Thalassospira sp. TSL5-1: one gene and its partner. The protein of the gene in region 1 binds, or shares a complex with, the protein of each later gene. Links are inferred from orthologs where the notes say so. Each region holds a gene or a part of one and is shown in the gene's direction. Other genes may lie near its edges.

Region 1 (4,356 bases):
CGCGCACGGCAATCGGGTCCGCCTTGCGAATATCGACACCATCCACCGAAATCGTACCCGATGCCGGATCGTAGAACCGCAACAACAACTGAAAGACCGTGGTTTTCCCCGCCCCCGAGGGACCAACCAGCGCCACCGTTTCGCCCGCCTTAACATCGAGCGAAAAACCGGTAAGGGCGGAACGGTCCGGCCGGGCCGGATAGTGAAATGTGACATTTTCAAATGTCACATTGCCCTGATGGGCAGCCGGCATAGCCAAAGCATTGACCGGAGCGGCAATGGTCGGGCGGGTTTCAAGCAGAGCCACCAGGCGTTCAGCCGCACCAGCCGCACGCTGCAGATCGCCAATAACCTCGCTAATGGCGCCAACAGACCCCGCCACGACAACGGCATAAAAGACAAAGGCTGACAATTCGCCTGCCGAGATCGCGCCGCTTAGAACATCGTGGCCGCCGATCCAGAGGATGACACCAACGGCACCAAAAACCATGATAATGACGATGGCCGTCAGCAGCGCCCGGGCCGAAATGCGCGAAACCGAGGTTTTGAATGCCCCTTCAACATGGGTGGCAAATCGGCCAGTCTCGATTTCTTCATGCGTGTAGGCCTGCACCGTGCGCAGCGCATTGATCGATTCTTCGGAAAAGGCACTGACATCGGCAATGCGATCCTGGGAGTCGCGCGAGAGGCGACGGACCTTGCGACCGTAAAATATGATCGGCACCACCACAAGCGGCACCACCAGCAGAACAAGCGCCGTCAGTTTGGGGCTGGTGATGGCCAGCATGGCCAGGCCACCAACAAACATCAGGATATTGCGCAGCGCAATCGATACGCTTGATCCGATCACCACCTGCAACAGAGAAGTGTCGGTTGTCAGGCGTGACAACACCTCGCCGGTGCGGGTGACTTCAAAAAAGCCAGGATCAAGACGGATAATGTGGGCATAAACAGCGCGACGAATATCTGCCACGACACGCTCGCCAATCCAGGACACCAGATAAAAGCGCGAATAGCTGGCAAGCGCCATCAGGATAGTAAACCCGAACAGCACAAACAGCGCCTGGTCAAGCAGACCGCCATCACCATCAGCAAAGCCCCTATCTACCAGGAAACGCAAACCATTCCCCAGAGCAAGCACGGTGCCCGATGCCACAACAAGGGCAAGGGCCGCACCGGCGATCTGTAATTTATAGGGTTTGATAAAAGGCAGGATAGCCCGCAAAGAAGAGAGATCGCGGCTCCGATCTCGATCTTCGAGGCGGGGAGACTTTCGCGGAGAGGTCGCCACGGCAATATTCCAGTTCTATAATATCGACAGGAAAACGCCAGACCAAGGATTTAGTCCAGCGCGATCTTGTGACCGGTCTTAACAGCAAGATCGGTAGCAAGTTGTTCGTGCAAGGTCGTGGCCCCCCGGGTGGAGCGCCAGCTTTCGGTATCCTCGTCATAATCGTAATGGCTCGCACCACTGACGGGTGACGACATCCAGATCTGACGGTTAAGGGCATGCTTATTGATAATGAACTGTTCGCCCGAATCGAGTTCGATGGTCAGAATACCGGCTTCGAGGTCAACGTCAATCTTGTCGCCGACGGCATCGTCAATCACATCAGAGATATTTTCAATGGTCTCGTCCGCAAGGCGATGAAAAAGGGTTTCTTCAAGGGCCACAATCAAACTCCGTCTGTCAGGCGGGCGGGCTTTGGGCCCTGCCCGTGATCGTTTCGGTCTGCTGGCGCACCATACTATATAAGGGCAGTCACGCAAGTAACCTTCATCAAACTGGGGCGGGAAAATATTCGTTTTGCCATATCTGAGATATTTCCGGTCACAGGGGTTGCGTAAGCTGATTTTTTCCCTTATACACCGCGCTTCAAATTCCGGAGTGATAGGCGATGAAACAAGACATCCATCCCGATTACCATGAAATCACCGTTCAGATGACGGACGGCAGCACCTACACCACTAAGTCGACCTGGGGTAAACCGGGCGACGTCATGAAGCTTGACATCGATCCGAAGAGCCATCCGGCTTGGACTGGTGTTCATCGTCTTCTTGACAGCGGTGGGCAGCTTGCCAAGTTCAAAAAGCGTTTCGCTGGTTTCAATATCGGTAACAACTAAGAACACAAATCGCAATTCTGCGATTTTTGGGATTATCGCCCGCCGCATCAAGACGATGCAGCGGGCGTTTTTCTTTGTCTATGCCCCTTTATATATGACTGTGCATCCCTCATATGCCTTAATCAGGCTATGGTATGAGCGACGGTTTCTTGCCATAATCACACCGGGGACAGAATGATCAAAGCGGCCGACATGATTTACATGCGGTTTTCGCGGGGGCGCGAAGGATGAACCAGGTGATCACGCGCAAGCAGATCAGCTATGAAATCTACATCAAGGACCGGTCGGGAAAATGGGTGATCCACGCCCATTATAGCGGTGCGCAAAAGCAAACCGCCGAGGAAGAAACCCATCAGCTTGAGCGCGAATCCCATGTCATGGCCGTCAAGCTGATTCGCGAAGTTTACAATAGCGAAACCAATAGCGCTGACGAATATGTCGTCTATCAAACGCGGGATACGGAAAGCCGGGAAAAAATGGCTGCCGCCCGCACAGCCAATGCCATTGAGCATGTTGCCGAGGCCGAGGCTCCTGCTAGCGGCACGCCCCCTGCCCCCAAACAGAAAACCGAAAAAAAGCACAAAAAGAAAGATGTCGGCATTGTCGGCCTGATCCTTAAATTGATGCTGGCCTTTTGCGGTGCCATTGCCATTGGCCTGGCCGTGATGATTGGAACGGCACGATTGCTGGAATATCTGCCTGGTATGGGCGTTCATGTGAGCCAAGGGGTGTTTGAAAAGGCGAACTTTTTTGCCTTCATCCTGGGATTTATCGTATCCGTCACCCCGATGATGATGGCCTTGACGCGCAATTTCCGCACCAAAGACAAAAAAAGCAGCAAGAACGACAACAGCACCGACACGCCCCAACGCCCCATCCCGACGGGGCCCAGTGAAGAGCAAATGCGCCAGGCCCGCGCGGCAGCCTTGCGCCGCAGCCTGGAAGAAAACCGCTCGCTTCTGGACGAAACACCAGATGATGCGACGCCTTCGCGCTCCGAAGATAATTACAAAAACGACGACGATGCCAACCTTCCCCCAGAACCGGTGGCGCAAACCCCGGCCTTACAGGCAACACGTCAAACCATGCGGGATTTCATGGCCGGGTCGGTTGTTGCGATTGGCAAAACGCTACCGAAACTGGATGCCTATCACAAATTTGGCGTCAATCTGTATGTTGCGGGTGCGTGTGATGCCTGTGCGGAACGCAATGAATTGCCGCGTGAGCAGGGCCGTAACATCCTGAAAGACTGCGTTGCTGCCCTTGGAGCCAAGGGCAAAATGTCCGACACCTTTTGCGCCAGCCTGGAGCAGTATCTGCTGGAACCCAAATATAACGACATGTATGGCGCGGGTCGTGACTCGATGCTTGATTACATCAAGGACGAAAAAAGCCTTGCGCGGTCTGTTGCGCGTGCCCTGGATTCCTGGTCGGAAAAACCATCATCCGAGCCAACCAAAGGCGGCAAGAAAATTCATGCCCTGATGTTTACCGATATTGTCAATTCTACCCAGTTAACCCAGGAACTGGGCGATGTCGGCGCCCAGGAGATCATTCATGTTCATAACAACATCGTGCGCTCCGCTTTGCTGAACAATTACGGCAAAGAGGTCAAACATATGGGGGATGGGATCATGGCCGTATTTCCATCCTCCAATACTGCCGTTGAAGGGGCGCTGGAAATTCAGCGGCAAATGGCAAACCACAATGCCCGTGGTGATGGGGAATTTCATGTGCGCATCGGCATTAATGCGGGCGAGGCCATTACCGAGGAAAACGATCTGTTTGGCACGGTTGTGCAACTCGCCGCACGGGTATGCGCCGCAGCAAGTGGTGATGAAATCCTGGTATCACCGGCGGTAAAGGAAACCTATGCCGGAAAAAGGGCGCGTTTCAAATCGCTGGGAACCCGGGAACTGAAAGGATTTAGCGCACCGATCGAGATTTTTGCAGCCTTGAGCCGAAAGTAGACAGCCTTGAGCCGAAAGTAGGCAGCCTTGAGCCGAAGACGAGCCGCCCCTGAAAAACCAATTTCAGAAAACCCGACTTTCAAAAAACCAGGACAAAGAATGCGCTGCCTGATCACTCCTCGGAGCGGTGACGTGCCGCTACCTGAAGCTCCATACGGGCGGTGCGCATATACAGGGAATGAGCCCGTTCCATCAGGTTTAAAAGAGCCGGCGTGACTGATGAACACCGATCCCGCTCGTCCTGAATACAGATCTTGATG
Region 2 (3,230 bases), on another replicon or contig:
GGCCGCTGGCTATATGCCGGTTGGTCCGCTTGCGGCCCGTGTTGACATGCTGGAGCGTTTTGCCGCCCTGTTGCGCCAGAAAGCCCGTGAAAACGATGGCAAGGTTCGCCCTGACCCCGATCTGCTCTCGCTTTTGGGCTGCACGGTTGAACAGGCCGAGGGCGTCTTTACAGCCCTTGGCTGGCGTGCCGAGATTGTGAAGGTTAAAAAGGTACCTGCTGTCGCTGCAGCACCTGCTGCCGAGGCTGCGGACAGTGCCGAAAATGCCAAAAGCGATGAAACGGCTGAAAATGCTGACGTTGCGGTTGGGGGCGACTCGGATGCTGTAGCTGTAACCGAAACACCGGTTGCGGCTGAGACGGCAAGTGCAGTGGAAGCACCGGCTGATGCCGCTGCGGAAGTGACCGAATCGGCTGATGCAGCCGCAAGCGGTGAAGACGAATATGAAGACGTTAAATTCTTCGTTCGTGTTGATCGTCGTAAACGGCATAACGCCGGTCAGAATGCCCGTGGTCCGCGTCATAACCAGCAGGCTGCTGCTGGTGAAGGTCGTGGTGCTGGCAATCGTGGTGGTCAGAAGGGTGGTCCGCGCCATGCCAAGGGGGGGCCGAAATCGGGTCCGAAGGGCAATGGTCCGCGTTCTGGTGGCAAACCACAATCGGCTGCCAAGAACAATCAGATCAACGAAGATTCTCCCTTCGCCAAATTGAAGGAAATGCTGGCTGCCAAAGGGTAATTCCTGTCAGTCATTCATGATCCGCTTTTCGGCCTGCTGTGGAAACGCAGCAGGCCGAACGTGTTTTTGAGGCGCAAAAGGCGTTGGGCCTTTTGGGGTATTTTCTTTTGTCATCATGCCTGGTCGAAATCCTTGACCGTAAAATCATTACGGCCTACGGATTTTTTGTTTGCTGGACCACAAATGATGTGGGGAAGAAGAATTATATGAAAAGAAATACGGTCTAGAAGCTGATGTCTGATCAGGAAGGCGGAAAAATCCGCATTGATAAATGGTTGTGGTATGCGCGTTTTTTCAAAACACGCTCGCTTGCCAGCAAAGCCTGCCAGGGCGGGCATATCGTGCTGAATGGAGCAACTGTTTCCAAAGCCAGTGTTGCGGTGGGGCAGGGCGACCGACTCCAGTTTTTTCAGGGGCCGTATATTCGCATTGTCGAGATTGTGGCGGTGGGGACCCGCCGTGGCCCGGCGCCAGAGGCCCAGGCTCTTTATCAGGACCATTCGCCACCCCGCATTAAAAAAGCCGATGCCAATGCCGATATTCGCACGGCTGACGTGGCGGTGCGCGAAACAGGTAGCGGGCGCCCCACCAAGGCTGAAAGGCGCGCGCTGGACCGTTTACGTGGCGATGTTGGCCCGGATTGACTCCGCTGGTCGTCTTTTTTGCCGTCGGGCTTGGAGAGGGCGATTCGGTAAAATGCCGCCTTGTGATTGACGAAAGGGCGTTGACTTTGTGGGCATCGCCGCTTATCCACTGCGACCTTGCGTTCCAATTTGATGCCGCGTGTGACAAAACCCGCCGCCATTGCCGGATTTCGGCGAAAAACGACCTAAATGGCGGTGGCGTGATTGACAGCGCAAGTGGGAAGCCCTATACAGCGGACCTCGAATTTTATTGGATTACCTTCATTAGAACGGAGTATGTGCAGTGAAACGCACCTACCAGCCCAGCAAACTCGTCCGGAAACGCCGCCATGGCTTCCGTTCCCGCAACGCGACCGTCGGTGGCCGCCGCGTGATTACCGCACGCCGCGCCAAGGGCCGCAAGCGTCTGTCGGCCTAATCTTGTGACCGTTACGGTGGAACGCCTGAAAAAGCGTGCGGATTTTCTCCGTGTCGCCGGGACCCGCCGTAAATGGGTTACAGATGGTTTGATCCTGCAAGGTGCACCGCGCCCCGGGATCCAGCCAGAAGACCAAAGCGCCGGAGAAGACCGTTTCGCCCGAATCGGTTTTACCGTCACCAAAAAGGTGGGCAAGGCCGTCGTACGCAATCGCGTTCGGCGGCGTTTGCGTGCTGTCGCCGACCTGTTGGCACCTGATATGGCTTTGTCTGGATGGGATTATGTCGTGATTGGACGGCAGCAAACCATCGAGCGGCCTTTTGATGCCCTGGTCGAGGACATGAGAACTGCCTTGCGGCGTATACCTGACGCCAAGCCATCCTCTGCTGACCGATCGCGCCCTTCTCGGGGCCGGGGAAAGGCAAAAGGGGGAAAGCGTCAGGCGGGAGGGTCGGTAAAATGAGTCCTCTTGCGCGCCTCATGCAACTCGCCGTTCGCGGGTATCAGCTTTTTTTATCTCCCTATGTTGGATGGCAATGTCGTTACCAGCCAACCTGCTCGGCCTACATGATGGAGGCTTTGGCGAAACATGGGGCATTGAAAGGCGGCTGGATCGGGTTTAAACGGATCATGCGCTGTCACCCGTGGGGGGGGCATGGTTATGACCCCGTTCCCGATTGTGGTTGCGAACATAAAAAGGCGCCGCCGGACAGAGACCCTCGGTCCTCGGCGCTTTCGTCATATAGATAGAATAAACAGCCGGTCAGGCCGCGTGGCCGCCGGACGAAAGCGGAAAGAGGCGATGAACGAACAACGTAACCTCTGGATTGCGATTGCAGTATCGGTCGTAATCCTGGTCGGGTTCCAATTCCTTTTCCCTCACAAACCTGATCCCCAGGTTCGCGAGGCGCAGGTGCGCGAGCAATTGGATGTCAATAAATCCACGGCGCCGCAGCCTTCCACGTCGAGTGCTGCACCGTCGGCCCCCGGTGGGTCCGCCGCTGCACCGGTTGCGAACCGCAGCGAAGCCCTGTCAACTTCGCCGCGCATCGCAATTGATACGCCGCGTGTGAAGGGCTCCATTCGTCTGGTTGGTGGCCTGATTGACGATATCCAGTTGCAGGATTATCGGGAAACCGAAGACCCCAAAAGCCCACTTATTCATGTTCTGAACCCGGCCGGGTCGAATGAAGCCTATTTTGGCGAATTTGGCTGGGTCGCAGGCGAGGGTGAAAAGCTCGCCCTGCCGGGGAATGACACCCGCTGGCAGGCTGATAGCGAAACGCTGAGCCCGGAAAAGCCCGTTACCCTGACCTGGGATAACGGCCAGGGCCTCATCTTCAAGCGGACCATCTCGATCGATGACAACTATATGTTTTCGGTCAAGCAGTCGGTGACGAACAATAGTGGCAAATCGGTTTCGCTTTACCCC

Evidence for each region. The genes of interacting proteins can lie anywhere in the genome.
Region 2: rpmE (region 1) and rpmH share a complex: the UniProt entries of both Escherichia coli proteins name them as parts of the 50S ribosomal subunit. The link is inferred for Thalassospira sp. TSL5-1 from one-to-one orthologs.

What each region holds. Positions count from the first base shown.
Region 1 is NZ_KV880638.1:1,594,122-1,598,477, reverse strand. What follows is about bases 528-3,512. They hold rpmE (50S ribosomal protein L31), read left to right. Parts: upstream 528-1,898; coding sequence 1,899-2,126; downstream 2,127-3,512. Other genes in these bases: LF95_RS16885 (adenylate/guanylate cyclase domain-containing protein), read left to right, coding at 2,354-3,512; cyaY (iron donor protein CyaY), read right to left, coding at 1,342-1,674; LF95_RS16900 (ABC transporter transmembrane domain-containing protein), read right to left, coding at 528-1,291. Also shown: more of LF95_RS16900, read right to left, coding at 1-527; more of LF95_RS16885, read left to right, coding at 3,513-4,096; LF95_RS16880 (DUF1465 family protein), read right to left, coding at 4,209-4,356.
Region 2 is NZ_KV880637.1:361,617-364,846, forward strand. What follows is about bases 403-3,230. They hold rpmH (50S ribosomal protein L34), read left to right. Parts: upstream 403-1,663; coding sequence 1,664-1,798; downstream 1,799-3,230. Other genes in these bases: LF95_RS01710 (helicase-related protein), read left to right, coding at 403-736; LF95_RS01720 (RNA-binding S4 domain-containing protein), read left to right, coding at 970-1,380; rnpA (ribonuclease P protein component), read left to right, coding at 1,803-2,261; yidD (membrane protein insertion efficiency factor YidD), read left to right, coding at 2,279-2,548; yidC (membrane protein insertase YidC), read left to right, coding at 2,601-3,230. In the rest of the region: more of LF95_RS01710, read left to right, coding at 1-402.